4 regions of the Paenibacillus graminis genome follow, and region 2 is predicted to be linked to each of the others. Evidence: riboswitches for the same ligand, from Rfam matches in the RefSeq annotation. Region 2 holds a riboswitch; each other region holds the start of a gene.
The links. Region 2 has a riboswitch for cyclic di-GMP ahead of PGRAT_RS32130 (choice-of-anchor A family protein). Riboswitches for the same ligand answer to the same signal wherever they lie in the genome.
Positions count from the first base shown of each region.

Region 1: it holds a riboswitch for cyclic di-GMP, as region 2 does, so the genes downstream of both, PGRAT_RS32110 (anti-repressor SinI family protein) here and PGRAT_RS32130 (choice-of-anchor A family protein) in region 2, are expected to answer to the same signal.
Region 3: it holds a riboswitch for cyclic di-GMP, as region 2 does, so the genes downstream of both, PGRAT_RS09960 (FapA family protein) here and PGRAT_RS32130 (choice-of-anchor A family protein) in region 2, are expected to answer to the same signal.
Region 4: it holds a riboswitch for cyclic di-GMP, as region 2 does, so the genes downstream of both, PGRAT_RS03530 (transglutaminase-like domain-containing protein) here and PGRAT_RS32130 (choice-of-anchor A family protein) in region 2, are expected to answer to the same signal.

Region 1 covers NZ_CP009287.1:492,520-496,998, forward strand. Annotated here, with positions in the region: gene PGRAT_RS02195 (2-oxoglutarate dehydrogenase E1 component) at 1-2,054, opposite strand, end outside; cyclic di-GMP riboswitch class I at 2,491-2,584, shown strand; gene PGRAT_RS32110 (anti-repressor SinI family protein) at 2,614-2,769, shown strand; gene PGRAT_RS02200 (helix-turn-helix domain-containing protein) at 2,864-3,196, opposite strand; gene PGRAT_RS02205 (TasA family protein) at 3,452-4,060, opposite strand; gene sipW (signal peptidase I SipW) at 4,146-4,479, opposite strand, start outside.
Region 2 covers NZ_CP009287.1:603,477-607,955, reverse strand. Annotated here, with positions in the region: gene PGRAT_RS02685 (alpha/beta hydrolase) at 1-458, opposite strand, end outside; gene PGRAT_RS32130 (choice-of-anchor A family protein) at 658-2,466, opposite strand; cyclic di-GMP riboswitch class I at 2,550-2,637, opposite strand; gene PGRAT_RS34750 (hypothetical protein) at 3,893-4,141, opposite strand; gene PGRAT_RS34745 (ASCH domain-containing protein) at 4,071-4,316, opposite strand.
Region 3 covers NZ_CP009287.1:2,473,209-2,477,687, reverse strand. Annotated here, with positions in the region: gene PGRAT_RS09980 (CapA family protein) at 1-85, opposite strand, end outside; gene PGRAT_RS09975 (class I SAM-dependent methyltransferase) at 185-844, opposite strand; partial or broken gene PGRAT_RS32295 (aldo/keto reductase) at 939-1,097, opposite strand; gene PGRAT_RS09970 (GNAT family N-acetyltransferase) at 1,206-1,628, opposite strand; gene PGRAT_RS09965 (TetR/AcrR family transcriptional regulator) at 1,649-2,230, opposite strand; cyclic di-GMP riboswitch class I at 2,490-2,582, shown strand; gene PGRAT_RS09960 (FapA family protein) at 2,686-4,479, shown strand, end outside.
Region 4 covers NZ_CP009287.1:817,445-821,923, forward strand. Annotated here, with positions in the region: gene PGRAT_RS03510 (glycosyltransferase family 39 protein) at 1-329, shown strand, start outside; gene PGRAT_RS03515 (glycosyltransferase family 2 protein) at 381-1,370, shown strand; gene PGRAT_RS03520 (GtrA family protein) at 1,360-1,764, shown strand; gene PGRAT_RS03525 (class D sortase) at 1,792-2,448, shown strand; cyclic di-GMP riboswitch class I at 2,572-2,653, shown strand; cyclic di-GMP riboswitch class I at 2,728-2,809, shown strand; gene PGRAT_RS03530 (transglutaminase-like domain-containing protein) at 2,823-3,632, shown strand; rRNA gene PGRAT_RS03535 (16S ribosomal RNA) at 4,062-4,479, shown strand, end outside.

The DNA.
Region 1 (4,479 bases), 110 kb from region 2:
ACGAAGGTTTCGGGTGCGAACACATTATAGCCGTATTCGTAGCCCAGCACCGAGGCTTCCGAGAGCGGACTGTTGTATACCCCGAAGGAAGCCTTGGCACCGCTGAGCTGGTGCAGCGGGGAGAACAATCCCCCTGTCTCGCTGTCGTGCAGCACCAGATGGCGGTGGGCGAAAGTGCCGCGCTGGGAATCCTGGCCGCTTAACCGGATCGGTGTGCCATCCTTCAGGATGGTGGCAAAGGCCAGAGTCTCGGCCAAGGCCCAGTCGATCCGTTCCCCGTCATTCAGCGCATCCTTGCGGCGCTGCAGAATCCGCTCCAGCTTCGGATAGACCTTGAAGCCGTCCGGCACGGTCAGAAGCTCGCGGTTGATCTGCTGCAGCTGCTCCAGCTGCACTGCCGTCGATTGCGGCTGGGAGGCTTCACGCTGTACCGGAACGGAGGTCTTGGTTTCACCGTTTTTATGCTTGCCATCCTTCATCAGATCGTAGGCTTGCTGCAGTACTTTCTCCGCCTCAAGGTTCATCTGCTTCACATCATCCGCTGTGATGATATTGTCCCGCTGCAGGCGTTCTGCGTAGACGCGGTACACGGTAGGATGGTTGCGCACTTTGCCGTATACAATCGGCTGGGTAGTCTCCGGATCGTCCATCTCATTATGGCCATGGCGCCGGTAGCCGATCAGGTCAATGACGAAATCCTTCTTGAACTGGTTGCGGTAGGCGCTGGCCAGACGGACGGCGGCGATGCAGGCCTCCGGATCATCGGCATTCACGTGGACGATAGGGATTTCATAGCCTTTAGCCAGATCGCTGGCATAATGGGTGGAACGGGAATCTTCACTTTCAGTGGTGAATCCGATCCGGTTATTGACGATAATATGCACGGTGCCGCCATTGGAATACCCTTTAAGTTTGCCGATGTTGAGTGTTTCTGCGACGATGCCTTCACCAGGAAAAGCAGCATCCCCGTGCATCAGCACAGCCATGGCCCTGTTCGTGTCAAGCTGCGGCAGTCCCGGAGAATTCCGGTCCTCTTGGGCTGCGCGGGCAAAACCCTCAACAACAGGGTTAACGAATTCCAGATGGCTCGGATTATTCGCCAGTGTAATGCGGGTGCGGACGGTCTCGCCTTCGCGCACGGCACGGTCTGCGCCCAGATGGTATTTCACATCTCCCGTCCAGCCGTAGTTAATGCCCATGGAGCCTTCGGAAGGGAACAGCTCCTTGTTGGGAGAATGATGAAATTCCGAGAAAATAATGTCATAGGGCTTCCCGAGAATATGAGCCAGCACATTCAGGCGTCCGCGGTGGGCCATGCCCATCAGAATATGTTCCGCGCCATCATGTGCGGCGGCACGGACAATCTCGTCCAGCATGGGCACCAGCGCATCATTGCCTTCCAGGCTGAAGCGTTTTTGGCCGACAAAGGTCTTATGCAGGAAGGTCTCGAACTGCTCTACCTGGATCAGACGGTTCAGAAGTTCCTTGCGCTCGGTATTATTCAGAGGCGCCGGAGAGCTTGTGGACTCTGCCTGGCCGTTCAGCCAGCGCAGCTCCTGTTCGTCATGCACATGCCCGAATTCGTAGGCGATAGTCTGCGTATAAGCCTGGAGCATCCGGTGAACCGCATCCCAGGCGGTATGAATATCCGGCGGCGCATTCTCCCAGATCAGCGAGGCGGGCATAGCAATCAGGTCCTCGCGGGTAAGATCGTAGGTTTCATAATCCAGCCATTTCGCCATAGGGTTATTCCCCTGCTCAAGCGGATCGGTATTGGCGGCCATATGGCCATATATGCGGATATTGGCGATTAGCTTGGAAGCTCTTACGGCCTTTCTCAGCCACTCGGTGCCTCCCGAAAGAGCCGGCTGCGGGGCCTCTACGGCATCCGGAGCAAGTGGAGGAGGGCCGGAAACAGTAAATAGGTCACGGTAATGATGTTCTACTGAAGAGGGATCTTTAACGAATTGCTCATATTTCTCTTGAATATAGCCTAGATTGGGGCCGTGATACTTACTCCAAATGGATTCGTTATAGGGCTCTTTGACTGCCATGAATACATCCTCCTAACGGATGAACTCCACGTGGCCGCATGTGTCTTGAGCGCCCAGTGGAGCTGCGATGTTTACGGTTTCATTTCACATCCTATTGTGCTACTTTCAAGACGTGTAATCAATTCATACTTTCGGGGAATCCGTTCGCAAAACGGCATGATTCAGTCCGGAAATGATGAAGAACGGATATTGGTTGCAGATACAGGATTTGAAGCCAGTCCAACCAGTAATAATTACCCATTTATTAACCAGGAGTATTCATAAACAGCTCCTTAAGACATATAGATTGGACAAAGGTTAGCAAAAAAAGCTATTCTTTTGCACAACTCAGCATAAAATATTCCAGAAAACGACACACTTCTCATGTGAGATCTTATATAATGTTATTGCGGATAACGGTTTCATGGTTTCTAACCAGATCCTTTCATGTAAAGGATCCAGTAAAGGGTAAACCTGCCGAAAGGCAGGGACACAAAGTCTCGGGTCTAATGTAGAGATGCTGCAGCTACTACGACGGCCGGACTGCCTGGGGACGCATAAATTCTAGGAGGAGATATTCTTGGATAAGTCCAACCAGGGGAATGACGGAGAACTGCTGATGGGTGATCTGGATCTAGAATGGGTATATTTGCTGATGTCGGCCAAGAAGGCAGGGATCGATGCGGATGAAATCCGCCGGTTTTTAAACGAAAAAACAGCATTACAGGCGATGTAGGGGCGTTTGCTATGCGGGAATACATACAGAAAAAGGCACAGCGTCCATACGCTGTGCCTTTTTCTGTATCGCTGGAGCTTCGGACGACCATCCATTATTGATCCTTCTGCTCCAGCCGCCATTTTTGGTAATCGAGAAACTCTTTGAATTCCCTCTTGCTTATACCTGAGGCCATGGCTTCCTGAACGAGCCGGAACCATTCGCCGTCCAGGGAGGATTCGTCAGCATCCGAAGGTTCGCCATAGAGCAGACTGTGGATGGAAACCTGGAGCGCGTCAGCGATTTTTTCGATAAATTGGATAGAGGGGTTGGATTGGATATTTCTTTCTACATTGCTTAAGTATGATTTCGCAACATCAGCCTTGTCCGCCAGTTCGGATAAGGACCAGCCTTTTTCCAGACGGAGATGGTGGATGCGACTTCCCATATTATCCGGCACGATTACAACGCCCCTCCGTACTTTGTTAAAATATAAGGGTTGATATGGTTTGCGCCAACAATCATCCTTATATTTCTCGCTGAAACGGATGCCGCCGTTAAGGACGCATAGCCGTTTCCACTTGTCAGTATAACAAATTTCCTTACAACGAACAAAAATCGTTGTTACAAGGGAAAACAGCCTAATCTGCTTCCGAATCCGGAATCAGGGTAGGCTGCTTCATATAATGCGGTCCGTTATGAATTAGTAATCTTTTTTGGGGCCTTGTTTGGCCTCGAAATTCCAGGTTAACTTCAGCTTATCCTTTTGAAAATAGTTTTGTGCTTCGCCAGTATCCACGAATTCGAACTTGACTGTAAAGCTGTCGCTGCTCTGTGCTTTGATGCCGTCGGCTTCAGTGAGAATTTGATCCCATCCGGTATTGTTCACAAGATCCGGGGTTTGCCCCTTCAAGGCATCCAGTGTAGTTTCGTACACAACAACTTCCGGTGAGATAATCGTTCCTTTGTCATTGTTCTTCAGAAATTTGACCTTGATGAATTTGCTGAGATCGGCACCGTTGTTGTCGCCTAGGGTATCTGTAACCTCAGTGGTGGTTTTCAGCAGAATCGAACCGATATCGAGGGTACCGTCATTTTTAAGTTTAAAAGTTTTGGTTACGGTGTCACCCGGTTTCAGGTTTTGGATATCCACGATTACGGAAGGATCGGAGTTCAGATCCAGTGTGCCTGCTGCAAAGGTAGCCGTACTTGTTGCAGTATCACTGAAGTATGCGAAGGTCCCTCCGCCAATCAAAGACAAACCGAGTGCTGCCGATGCGATGCCAAAACCCAATGTTTTTTTGATACCCATATTCGAATTCCTCCTCTGATTTGTGTAGCTGCTGATAAATGTATTATTGTATCTTCCGTTTCGTAGGCGGAAGCGGACAATCTGTTCAGGACTGTATGTCAGTTCCCGGCGGCGCTTGGGGGAGTGCGGTGTTTTTGCGCTCAAGGGCGGTCAGTGCCTTCCATGAGCTGTAGAGTGCATAGAGCAGGAGCAGCAGTCCGGGAACGATCATCAGGACCACACTGCCGGCTTTGGAGGCGGCAAAATTCATGGCATATCCTATATAAGGAACGGTGACTCCGGTATACTCGGCTACAACATTCCCCGAACTGACAGGCGTCATATCGACAGCATCATTGTTATCGCCTTTTGTATGATAGACCACTTCTCCGGCAGCGTTTTTGGCAGAAGCGTCCACAATGCGGTGAGTGATCAGAATG
Region 2 (4,479 bases):
TTGATTGCGATTCCGTAAAAAAAGAACCCCGCATACGTCAAGCCGCCGGCAATAATAATCACAACGGCAAGTATAATAACACTCCACATGAACAATATCACCTTTCTTCCGGCATAATGGAATCCCACTTTCAGGGCAAGCCTTACACGCCCCCCGATTTTCAGCATAGTATAACATGGCTCGGGGAGCAGTTGGAAATGCAGAGAAGGCCGGGGCCATGAGACTGGACGGGCTACGGCGGCGAAAACAAGGGCAGATATGCCTTTGTTTCGACCCGTCCAGCCCTGGAAGGCGAAAACAACGGCAGTTATGCCTTTGTTTCGGCTCGTCCAGCCCGGATTGGCGAAAACAACGGCAGATATGCCTTTGTTTCGGCTCGTCCAGCCCGGATTGGCGAAAACAACGGCAGATATACCTTTGTTTCGGCTCGTCTGAAGCTGTTCAGAGTGGAAACCCATACGCCAGACACCTTACTTCAATAAGATGTAGTGGAACAAGCACAAAAAAACAGGACTTCTCCATTACTGAAGAAATCCTGCTGTTGGCTTGTTATGCTGCTGTGGGACAAAGGTGCACCCTTTCGAGTAAACCTACTTATGGGGCAGCATTTTTTCTAATTCGCTATCCCCTCACTATAGCTACAATTTACGGCTTCTATTACCGTTTGCGTTTACTGCTGTTTCCTGCAGTTCTGCTGAGCAGTAGTCCCAAACCAGCTATTCCCAGACCTGCGATGTAATAAGGCGCTGGACTTGCTTCTCCAGTCTGCGGCAGTTTATCGGGTGTATCCACGCTGCCTACAGGAACTTCGTCATCTGTTATAACTATTTCCTCCGGCTCCGGTGTTACCGTTGGGGCCGGTGCAGGGACTGGCGCTGGTTCTATTGAGGCTGTTGGTTCTATTGACGCCGTTGGTTGTACCGGAGCAATTGTTACCACAGGCCCCAAGGGTAATGGGTCATCATTGATCAGGGTATCATCCACAATCGTGCCGATAACGGATGATGGTGTTGGCGTCGGGAACGTTACCGGAACATAAATTACTGTAGTGTCTGGCGTTGGTGCCGGTGTAACTTCACTTGTTGGTGTTGCACCCGGTGTCGGTGTTGCTGATGCAGTGGCACTCGGTGACACGCTAGACGTTGGCGTCGGCGTTACGACTGCGGTCGGCGTCGGCGTCGGTGTTACGACAGCGGTCGGCGTTGGCGTGACGATGGCGGTCGGCGTCGGCGTCGCCGTCTCACTCGGCGTTGGCGTCGCCGTTGCGCTCGGCGTTGGCGTTGGCGTCGCCGTTGCACTCGGCGTTGGCGTCGCCGTTACGCTCGGCGTTGGCGTCGCCGTTGCGCTCGGCGTTGGCGTTGGCGTCGCCGTCTCACTCGGCGTCGGCGTCGCCGTTGCACTCGGCGTTGGCGTCGCCGTCTCACTCGGCGTTGGCGTCGCCGTCGCACTCGGCGTCGGGGTCGCCGTCGCACTCGGCGTTGGCGTCGCCGTTGCGCTCGGCGTTGGCGTCGGCGTCGCCGTTGCGCTCGCCGTCGGTGTTGCCGTTGCGCTAGGCGTTGGCGTCGCCGTTGCACTCGGCGTTGGCGTCGCCGTTGCACTCGGCGTTGGCGTCGGCGTTACAGGCGGTTCGGAGCCTTCATACGGATAGTGGTGCATCTGCACATAACCGCTGAACGCTTTTGCGATCAGCGTGCCATGAAGCTCTGCATGATCATAAAAGACACTGGCATGAGGAGCCAATATAGTGCCCTCGATGGTTGTATTCCCGATATTCACAGAAGCAGCTTCATAGAAATTGAACAGGACCTTGCGGGGTTTGCCTCCCCAGAATTGAAAATTAGGAATTTTCACAGTGCTTCCGCCCACATTAATAATGACGGTGGCATCACCTGCTATGTTGAACTGCAGCCCGTTGGCGTCGGCCAGGTCAGCAGCAGCCAGATGAATGACATTATAGGCATCCGGAGCGTTGATAGTGATTTTTCCATATTCTTTTACAAAAGGCTGTGTCTGTGTCAATGCGGCCAATTCATCCGAACGCTGGATCAGAAACTGTTCCTCAGCCGCAAAATCAATCGGTGTCCCTTGGCGGGGAGTCTCCTTAAGATCTGCCCGTGTGCTGCTTATAGTGCCTCCATATACAGCTGCTCCATATATAGTTCCGTCTGTTAGGCTGAGATTTTTGCCGGCAACCAGTACATCCCCACCGGGCGCATCTTTGGAAACACCGTACCCCTGCAAAGTAATATTTCCTTCTGCCGCGAGCCTTCCATGAATCTGATCGTAAGATTGCGTGAAATCTCCAAAGATAAATGCGTTAAAGTTGCCGGCAACACCCAGGACAGGAGTAGGGGTATACGGCATATTTCCCGCAGCCTTAACATTCCAACCCCAAGTAACCGTGCTGCCCAATGCCAACACCCCTGTCAGAATCAGAGCTGCTGCTTTCTGTGATCTTTTTTTCAATCGCCTTGCACCTCCTAGTAACTTATTCTATGATTTTGCGGAAAAACTATAACAACAAAAAGACCGCCACGAAGGGTTAGCTTCACGGCGGCCGGACGATCATAGCCCTGGTTGGGCATTAGATTCCTGACTTTGCGTCCCGTCCTTTCGGACGGTTTGCGTTTATACATGAGGAATATAGATTTCAGTGAAACCTATGTAGTCTATGACATTTGTTACTTTTGAACTAATTTCAGTTTAGCGGTTCCCCTGCCCTATTGTCAATCTATTCCTTAATTATTTTTTCATGTGACCATTTAGACGATCCTGGACAAACCCGCTATTCATAAGGCTTTTCAGCTTACCTGTCCAGAAGAGAGTCTCACCGCAGAACGGGTTACCGCCTTTTTCACAGCACCCCATCCCGTATTTATTTGCAATTTTCAATATTAAAATATAGTATATTAGAACTATAATTTCAAATTCTATCCATCCTATTCATTCTTAGCTATTTCTACTCCTTAAGGAGCAAGAACGTCCTTTCGAATTAGGAACGCACTACAAAAAAAACTGCCCGGAATCCACCGGCAGCAGTTCTTCATCCATTTCTATGTAATGCTATATACGCTCCCATAACCAGACATTGCGGATATAGCGGATTGGGATTTATAACAGCTGAATCCAGCCAATCATGGACACCCACAACGGAATACTCAAAAACAACCCGAATGCCAACCCACGGCGGAGACTTCCTTCATGACTCATCATAATTCTCCTCTTTGAGGTGCTTTATTTTGTTACACTTCAATCTTTTATATTTCAATTTTAATATAAAATAATTCTTCTTATTTTATTGTGAAAAATGTCACATAAAGTTTCTTTGTTTATAAATTCCAGTGGTTATTTTTTGAATCGAAGCCAAGTTCATCTGCCGGGGTATCAAAAGCGGTTACGTTGGGGAGCAGTATAGAATCAAATCCCGCTCATGATAGCGCAAGGGTCAGCCTGACAAAATAAAACGGGCCTCACCATGGGAGTAGGCAAGGCCCTGCAAGCTATCTATAAACACCGGGGAGTGTTTGGTACATTCAATATATATACTCAACCTGAAAATAAGCTGATAGCTGCATAAAAATTACATTAAGAGCTTCCAATAGCCCAGTGTGCCGAAAAAAACGACCAGTGCCACAGGAAGAATAATTTTCCGGCTCACCTTATCCTCAAACGAAAAATACAAACACAGCATACAAAGCCACGCAATAAGGAGACTTCCCATTTCCTATGCATACGCCCTTTCTTATACATCCTGATGATCGCGCGGGACAGTGGCAGCACCAAACATCCTATAAGAAGATTACCCGCGAGTCAGCCGGTTCATACCCAATTATGGCTTGGGCCGCTAAATAATTTTTCTTGTTTCGCCAAAAGGCTGTACAGTCCCGGCCGGTCACTGCTCTCCCTCCAGCACAGGGTACTCCCAGAAGCTCAGCCTGCCTTTGGCCGGTATGGGCCGGGCAAGTGCCGTTATATCTTCCAGCTTCCAGGCATAGCGTCCTGGCGCATAATCGCCGAAAGCCAACTCATTGCCGCCAGGCCAGCCATGGGCGGCATCCGCCTGCGTCACCTTATAGCAATCGGCCAGACGGCTTGTGGCGACGATGGCTCCCAGAGGGGAGATTGTCCACAGTGAAGCCATGCCGCGCCAAGGCCGACTTGAAAGGCTCCTGCCTGCAGGCAGTTTTGTCGATCCCCATTCCGGCATGAATAGCCAGTTCACCGCGATAAGCTGTTTGCCAGGAACGGGTTTCGAACTGTTTTTCCCCAAGCACAATTAATGCGGCCCAGGGCTGCCGGATTGTCAGACATTTCATCTCTGCCTTTTCTCCTCTCTGAACAGCAAAAAACGCAGCCGCCGAACATCCGGAAAGCCGCGCCGCCTATAGTTATCGGGATGCTGGAAGGGACAAAGCCCCTGCCTGCGCAATGTGTGTGCTTTCTACTACTGTATTGTATGACGCTATGGGATTCTGTGCA
Region 3 (4,479 bases), 1.9 Mb from region 2:
CCTGCGGGGAAGCCCCCTGACTGAAAGCTGCCTGCCCGGGAATCAGCAAAAACAATACTAAAGTTATGACTGCAAATCTGCGCAAAATCTTGGACCCCTCTCTCTTAATCTGCCAATTATTCTACTATAATAGAGGGGAAAATCCAAATTAAGGGTTGGTATTCTGCCAGGATTCTGATTTCTGCTAGATTCGCGCCTTTTTAAGCACGGCCCGGAAACAGTTGAGTCCGCCCCACTGCTCCGTCCGTACAGCATCCGCGGGAAGCTTAAAATCTGTCTCGCCCCAATACTCAAATCCGGCCTGCAGCAGCACTTCATTCATCCGCAGAAGATTAACCGTAGGGTAATCAAAAGTCAGTACAAGCAGTCCTTCTCCATTCAGTGTGCGGTGAAACTCCCTTACGGCTCGTACAGAATCCTCCAGTGATAAATGCTCCAGAACCGAGATGCAGAATATAGTATCAAAGCTTTCATTCTCATAAGGCAATGCGGTCAGATTAGCCTGCGCCAGATGCAGGCGGGTGGTCCGTCTGGCTTCCACCAGCCGAGCGGCTTCCTCGCCGATGTCGCTGGCAATGTCCTGCATAATGGCATCCCGGGACAGTATCCGCGCATCGATATCGCAGGCATGAACCTCCGCGCTGTAGCCGGCAAGGTAGAACTTGAGCGGATGGGAGATCCCGCAGGCCGCATCCAGCACCACATCATGGGGCGAAACAAAATTCGTGCACCATTCGTATTCATAAGGCCGGCTCCACCAGGATTCCGGCAAATCATAAATCAGCTTGTCGCGGCGGGCATCGGCATTCACAAAAAAACGGGAAACATACGGATGTGTTGGCATGGCCAGGACTCCTTTTAGAGGAAATTCGGTAGTGAGAGTATATTCAGGAATCGCTGTTTCATGCCAAACCTTACACCGGCCTGCCCGGTATAGTTTTGGTAGCCAGCACATAAGACTCGCGGGGATATCCGCACAGGGTTTCGCCCAGCACCTTTTCGGCTGCTCCTTTTTCGTAGACATTGGCTGTATCAAAAAAATCCATACCCGATCCGTAAGCGGTTTCAATAGCTTTGTGCGGTATTTCGTCTTGTACTTGCTCCTCTCCTATCCGGCTCTGCCGCCGGTTGCTATCGTTTCATATTTATTCTAGAGGAGTCTATATATAATAGAAAGAAGTGAAAAGTAGTTTAGGCAATTTCATCTATAGCTGCTTGACCATAAGCACGTGTGGAATGCCATCCTCCATAAAGACCTGCGAACTCGTTACATACCCCAGCCTCTGATAAAAGCCCTCGGCCTGCTTCTGGCCATGCAGCTTGGCTTGCCGGTGCCCCCGTTCAACCGCCATTTTTTCCAGTGTATCGATTATAACGGACCCCAGTCCGCTTTTGCGGTAAGGAGCGCTAAGGCAAATCCGTTCAAGCTTAGCCCACCCGTCCACACTCCTAAGTCTGGCCGTTCCCACAGGAAGCTCTTCCTGATAGAGCAATATATGCTCTGCGTGCTTTTCGTGATCATCAAATTCATCTGCCAGCGCCACGCCCTGTTCCTCCACAAACACTTCCCGTCTGATTCTGAAAGCCTCCTGCAGCCCTGCTTCGGTGGTAACCCGCTCTACCCGCATGGTACGATCCCTCCCCTTCGTTATGTCTGCTTAATGCCTGCCCAGAATATCTCCCAGATATCCTTCAGACGGCGCCCGAATTCTTCCTGGCTGTAAAAAAACATCTGCATGGCAATTCCATCCTGTAAACAATAATAAGCTGAGAGCAGGCTTTCCGTGTGCTGCCGCCGAATCTCCCCGGAGTTCATGCCTTCCTCAAAAATAGCCCGGTAAAATGCCGCTGAACGCTGCTCCAGCATTGAAATCTGCTGCTCCAGCATCTCCTGAAAGAAAGGCGCAGGGAATTGAACACTCCTTTTGTAAAAGGCGGTCAGAACAGGGTACTCTACCCTATAAAAATAGGTCCTGTATACAATTTCACGCAGTCTAACCTCTACAGAGGTGCCAAGGATTTCCCTGTACAACCGGTCAAGAAATTCAATATAATGCCGGGCCATTTCCTGAAATGCTGCGATAAACAAATCCTCTTTTTTAGGAAAATAGGTTGCGATGGACTGTTTTTTAATCCCTACCGACTGGGCAATCCCCGCCAATGATGCCCCCTCAAAGCCTTTTTCAGCAAATTGGAACAATGCGGCTTGCAAAATAGCGCCAGCTGTCATTCTTATACCGCCTCCCTGACGACCGTCAGGAAGAATTATCACATGCTCAATCATATTTGTCAAACCAGCCGTAGAGGCTGAATTCTATCTGCTGACTGATAGCCATTTCATCTATATAAATATATAATTAAATATTGTAAATTAGTGACTCTAGTACTAGAATAAAGGTTGCAAAAGTTTATATATTTGAATTTTCAACTATGATTCCTTTGTCGATTTCATTCGGGTTAAGCACCTGATTTCGGCTAATCACTGATCCATTTCATAACGGCAAACTATCTGAAAGGATAGGACGCAAAGCAATGGGCCTAAAGATGTGAACATCACCATCCATGGCTGCCAGGCTGCCAAGAAGACGCTGAACTGTGCGGGTATCCGTTTGGGTACCGTATCTGCCTGCCGGGATACTCTTATGTCCAAATGCCCATTGATTATCTAAAAAGGAGCCAAACGCAATGCCACAGCGCATTACTGAGAAAATTTTGAATAAGCCTGCCGGTCAGACCGGGATGAAAGAGAAAGAGACTGAGACTGCGGCTGCATCCCCCCTTCCTTCCCGGCCTTACGGGACACAGGATCAGAATGGCATTATTATTGTTCAAGATAACCGTTTTTACATCACCTCCCCGCTGCCCGGCGGCGAGCCGGCATTCCTCTCGGCGGTCCCGCCTGTAATGCTGGAGCTTAACAATCAGCCGGTAGCTGGTCCCGTACCCGTCGTATCCACTGACCGGGTTACCTGGTCCATACAAGAACCGCCTCCCTATCAGATCACCGTCTCCGAGGATAAACTCCAAGCCTTCTTTACCCTGAACCGTGTAGAACAGTATGAATGGAACCTGGTGAACACCCCGGCATCGAGCCATCTCGCGGTAAGAGCTGAAAGGGACCCTTCCACTCTGTTGTCCACCCTTGGCATTGAACAGATTATTGCCGATTTCGAGAAAAAATCGATTTCCCAAAACCTGAATATCCCCGCAATTTATGCGGAATTGAATCATCCGACCCACCTGCCGGTTTGTGTGGCGGAAGGCACGCCGCCTGCTGCAGGCGAGGATGCGAAGCTCGATTTATTTTTTGCCGGGCAGGCTGATAGTACTTTTGAAGAAACAGAAGGGGTTGTGGATTACCGGAGCTATCTGCGGATTCCTACCGCGAAGAAAGGCGATATCATTGCCCGCAAGCATCCGCCGCGTGAAGGTGTGCCCGGGTATGATGTATACGGCAGCATTTTGCATGCCCCAGCTCCCCGGGATATCAAAGTTATGGCCAAGGAGGGCACCCTGCTGCGGCCAAGCCATGAAATTACAGCCCTTGTAGAAGGCCGGCCGCGTGTTACTGGCACATATGTCAAAACTTTCGATATCACTACCGCATATACCGTTCCGGGCAGTGTCAACCGCCAAATAGGCAATATCGTATTTTCTGGCGATGTCATTGTGCACCAGGACGTGGAGGACAACTCGATCATCGAGTCTTTAGGAAATGTGTATGTATGCGGCAATGTCCATAATTCTACCATTACAGCAACAGGCAGTATTTACATACTGGGCAAGGTGGGCAACAGCCAGTTGTATTCAGGCGCCTTCGGTGTAACCTACAACCGTCTCTATCACCTCTCCGAGAAGCTGATCGAAGAAGTCAGCCTGCTGCGGCAAGCTTCCAGACTGCTGATCCAGGAAATACAATCCCGGCAGCAGACCGTAAAGTTCGGGCAAGTCATTCAGCTGCTCATGGAGAGTAAATATAAGAGGATCCCCGTCCTGATACGTGATCTGGAATCCGTAGTGGCCAGCATCAAGTATATCTCTCACCCAGACAACAAACAGCTGCAGCGGATTCTGGACGTTTTCTTACGGCCAGCCCTGTTCATCGATGCTTTTAATGATGCTATGCTGGTGTCGTTATTGAAATTGCTGAAGGAACTGTATACCGGAGTAGCTCGCATGGAGGAAACCAATGTCTGCGTTGACATCCCAGAGTGCCATAACACCATCATCAAATCAAGCGGCGACATTTGCATTCACAAGGACGGGACTCTGCAAAGCGATTTGCTCTCCCTGGCAGACATCACTTTCTTGATGCCGGATGCAGTCTGCGGGGAATCACAGCTGGAGGCAGGCGGGACCCTCACTGCACAAACCGTAGGAAGTGAAGCAGGGCCAGGCTCCACCCTCACAGCAGGCCGTAAGATTATTGTCGGCAAAATGTATGGGGGCAGCGTAACCGTCGGCCGACATTCCCAAGAG
Region 4 (4,479 bases), 210 kb from region 2:
CTTCGGTCTGGTTTACAGTCAAGCGCAAGGATAAGAATCTGTACATGATCTGGATCGGGTTCTTCTCGCAGTATGTTCCATGGATGCTGGTGCCGCGTGAAACGTTCCTTTACCACTACTTTGCAATGGTGCCGTTTATGATTCTTGCCATTGTATACATCATGAAGCTGCTCGACAGTAAATACCCGGAGGCCCGGTATATGCGTTATGCTTATGTGGCCGTTGCCGCACTGCTTTTTGTAATGTTTTATCCTGTGCTGTCAGGCATGCAGGTTAGTAAAGATTATGTGGACGTTGTGCTGCGCTGGTTCCCTTCCTGGGTTTTCTAATGAAGTGGCGGATGCTTACACAGCAGTTACACAATTTTAGGAGGAACCAAGGTGAAAGCCAGATACAGTGTGATTGTCCCCATGTTCAATGAGGAAGAGGTCATTCAGCATACGTATGAGCGTCTCAAAAAGGTCATGGACGGCTGCGGCGGTTCTTACGAGCTTGTCTTCGTTAACGACGGGAGCCGGGATCGTACAGCTGAGATTATGCGTGAGGTCAGCAGCCGCGACGAGCATGTCAAGCTGGTTGATTTCTCGCGCAATTTTGGCCATCAGGTGGCGATCACGGCGGGGATGGATTATGCTGAAGGCGAGGCGGTCGTGGTTATTGATGCGGATCTTCAGGACCCGCCTGAGGTGATTTTGCAGATGATCGCGAAGTGGAAAGAGGGGTATGAGGTAGTCTATGCCAAGCGGCTTAAGCGTCAGGGAGAGACTCTTTTCAAAAAAGCAACTGCGAAGATGTTCTACCGTCTGCTCAGCAGCATGACCAGTGTGGAAATTCCTACAGACACGGGGGATTTCCGGTTAATTGACCGCAAAGTGTGCGATGTGCTGCGCGGTCTGAAGGAGAAAAATCGCTATGTCCGGGGGCTGGTAAGCTGGGTGGGCTTCCGCCAGACCATGGTTGAATACGTGCGTGAAGAGCGTTTTGCCGGTGAAACCAAATATCCGCTGAAGAAAATGATCCGGTTTGCGCTGGACGGCATCACCTCCTTTTCCCACAAACCGTTAAAAATAGCATCATACATTGGCTTCTTTCTGTCCTTCTCAAGCTTTCTTTATCTGTTCTTTGTTTTGTTTCAGAAAATATTCACCTCATGGACTGTCCCGGGCTGGGCTTCTATCGTCGGCGTGAACCTGCTGTTTAATGGTATTGTGCTTATGCTGCTCGGTGTAATCGGTGAATACATTGGGCGAATCTATGATGAATCCAAGGATAGACCGCTATATATCGTGCGTGAGACGAGAGGTTACGGCGATGCGGAGAGCGGCGAAGAGAAAACGGGCGTGCGGAAGGACAACGATTATGTCAGATAGACAGCTTAATGCAGGGTTCATCCAGTTTTTAAAATTTAATGCCGTAGGTGTGCTGAATACCTTGATTGATTTTGCCGTCTTTACCCTGCTGCATTCACTGGGAATGTTGAATACTCCGGCACAGATCATTTCTTACAGCGCCGGTACGGCCAATAGTTTCATATGGAACAAGAAGGTGACCTTTCGGGATCAGGACCGGGGAAGCAAGGACGGTTTTGACCGGATGCAACTGGTAAGGTTTATAATACTGAACCTGATTGTGCTGGGCATATCGGTCCTGCTTATGCATTTGCTGACAGACCGCTTCGGTATTCAGGTGCTGGTTGCCAAAGTGCTGGTTACTATAGTAACCGTAGTGATCAATTTCTTCGGAAGCCGGAAGTGGGTATTTTAAAACAGACTAACTTACGGAGGTGATTTCATGCGCAAGTTCTCTTACTTGATTATTCTTGCCGGGATTCTGATTATGCTGTACCCCAAAGCAAATGAATGGTACAACGACTGGCAGCAGCAGAAGCTGCTGGAGGAAGCGGAACAGGCATACAGTGAGATTACGCCTTCACCGTCACCGCAGTCAGATTTGCACAAACAATACGCTGAAGTCACCCAGCTTCTCGCTGAGGAATCCTCTGAGGGTGACCTGGCGAAAGCGACAGAAGCCCCGGCTCCCGAAGTTAAGCTGGGCGGCAAGATCACAGGCATTATCCAGATCAGCAAAATCAATTTGAAGCTGCCTGTACTGGAAGGGGCAACCAAAGCCAACATGAAACATGCTGCCGCCCATATGAAGGAGACCGCTGCTATTGGGCAGGTTGGCAATGCTGCGATTGCCGCACACAGATCAAGAACTGCAGGCAGGCTTTTTAACAGACTCAATGAAGTTGAGGTCGGTGATACTATATCCGTACAAACAAAGGAACAGGATTACCAATACGTAGTATATGATATTTCAATTGTAGAGCCTACGGATGTTTCCGTATTAAATGGACATAACGATGATAAGATACTCACTCTGATTACCTGCGATCCATTGGTCAATCCGACGCATCGCCTGATTATTCATGCCAGATTGCCTTAAATTCCAATTAGCTGCGGATTAAAAGTGAAGTATATTAAAATTTTATTAAAAAGTAGTAGGAATCTAGTGATTTAGGTCTTGAATATAGATATAAGTATGATACTATATAACTATAAAAGCTAAGCACGATAACGGCAAACCTATCGAAAGGTAGGGACGCAAAGCTAAAGGGCCTTCCCGCTATGGATGGCAGCCAGCTACCGAATGAAGAGGCTTTTTTTGTTTGTTCTTAATATGAATCTATCAAATCGCTCTATGAAGTAAGAACAGATAAAGCTTATACGATAACGGCAAACCTATCGAAAGGTAGGGACGCAAAGCTAAAGGGCCTTCCCAATACGGATGGCAGCCAGCTACCGAAAGGGGTTTTATCCATGAAGAAGTTCTTTTTTTCGTTGTTAACATTGTTTGTAGTTGCCACTTCCGTTCAGACAGGCTCAGCTGAAGCCGCCAGTACTGACTCAGGCTGGTTGAATACATCACAATTGAATCAAGGAGTTATCGCTGTTTCCTATGAAGTTCCTAAGGACAAGCGTATTAAGCTCATGATCACTAAGGACAACAACAGCTACACATATAACCTCTATGCCTCTAAGCCCAATGAGACCTTCCCGCTGCAGCAAGGTAACGGTTCTTATAAAGTTTCTGTTCTGGAGAACACTACCGGCAACAAATACAAAGTGATATCCTCCGAAACCGTAGACCTCAGCTTGAGCAATGCAAACACCGTATACTTGAGCTCCGTACAGAATGTGAAATGGAGTTCTTCCGATAAATCAGTTCTGAAGGCCGCTCAGCTTACTCAGGGCCTGACCACTGATGAACAAAAGGTAAAAGCAATTTACAACTACATCGTTTCTAATGTGAAATATGACTATAGCTTGGCTTCCAGTGTTACGACCGACTACATCCCTAACAATGACAATACTCTGGCTACCAAAAAGGGGATTTGCTACGATTATGCTTCATTGTTTGCAACTATGCTTCGCAGTCAAGGCATACCTACCAAATTGGTCATGGGGAATACCAGCTATGTGACTTCATACCATGCCTGGAATGAAGTTCTGCTTGACGGCAAATGGGTGACTATCGACACTACAGTCGATGCCGGCTTGGGCAAGAACAACAAAGATACAGGATTAATAAAAGTAGCAAGCAAATATTCTGCAGCGAAGTTTTATTAAGAAGAGTGAATGTGCTATTAACAATAGGATTTTTGAAGATAACCCGCTTAAATATTAAGCGGGTTATCTTTCTTTTTCTAAAGGGTTGCTTTTTTATATCACTATAGGGTATTATAAATAAGCGTTGTTGGAGCGCTGCCAAGTAAATTAGAAACGATTGATTAAATCGTTACAAAAAAAGCTTGCATTGCTAAGACAAACATGATATATTATAAGAGTTGCTGGTGACGAGATAATCGACACCGACGACGAGCTTGATCTTTGAAAACTGAACAACGAGTGAGTGGGATTTCACGTAAGTGAGATCCAAATTAGAGAATATTTTATTCTCGTCAGATGTTTCAAAATGAGCAATCGCTCTTTTCAATATCTTTTTCGGATGGTTATTTTCTCGGAGTAATTCGGGTGAAGCAACCGCTCGAAAAAACCTATTTGGAGAGTTTGATCCTGGCTCAGGACGAACGCTGGCGGCGTGCCTAATACATGCAAGTCGAGCGGATTTACTGGAGTGCTTGCACTCCAGTAGGTTAGCGGCGGACGGGTGAGTAACACGTAGGCAACCTACCCTCTAGACTGGGATAACTACCGGAAACGGTAGCTAATACCGGATAATTCCCTGGCCCACCTGGGCTAGGGATGAAAGGCGGAGCAATCTGCTGCTAGAGGATGGGCCTGCGGCGCATTAGCTAGTTGGTGGGGTAACGGCCTACCAAGGCGACGATGCGTAGCCGACCTGAGAGGGTGAACGGCCACACTGGGACTGAGACACGGCCCAGACTCCTACGGGAGGCAGCAGTAGGGAATCTTCCGCAATGGGCGAAAGCCTGACGGAGCAACGCCGCGTGAG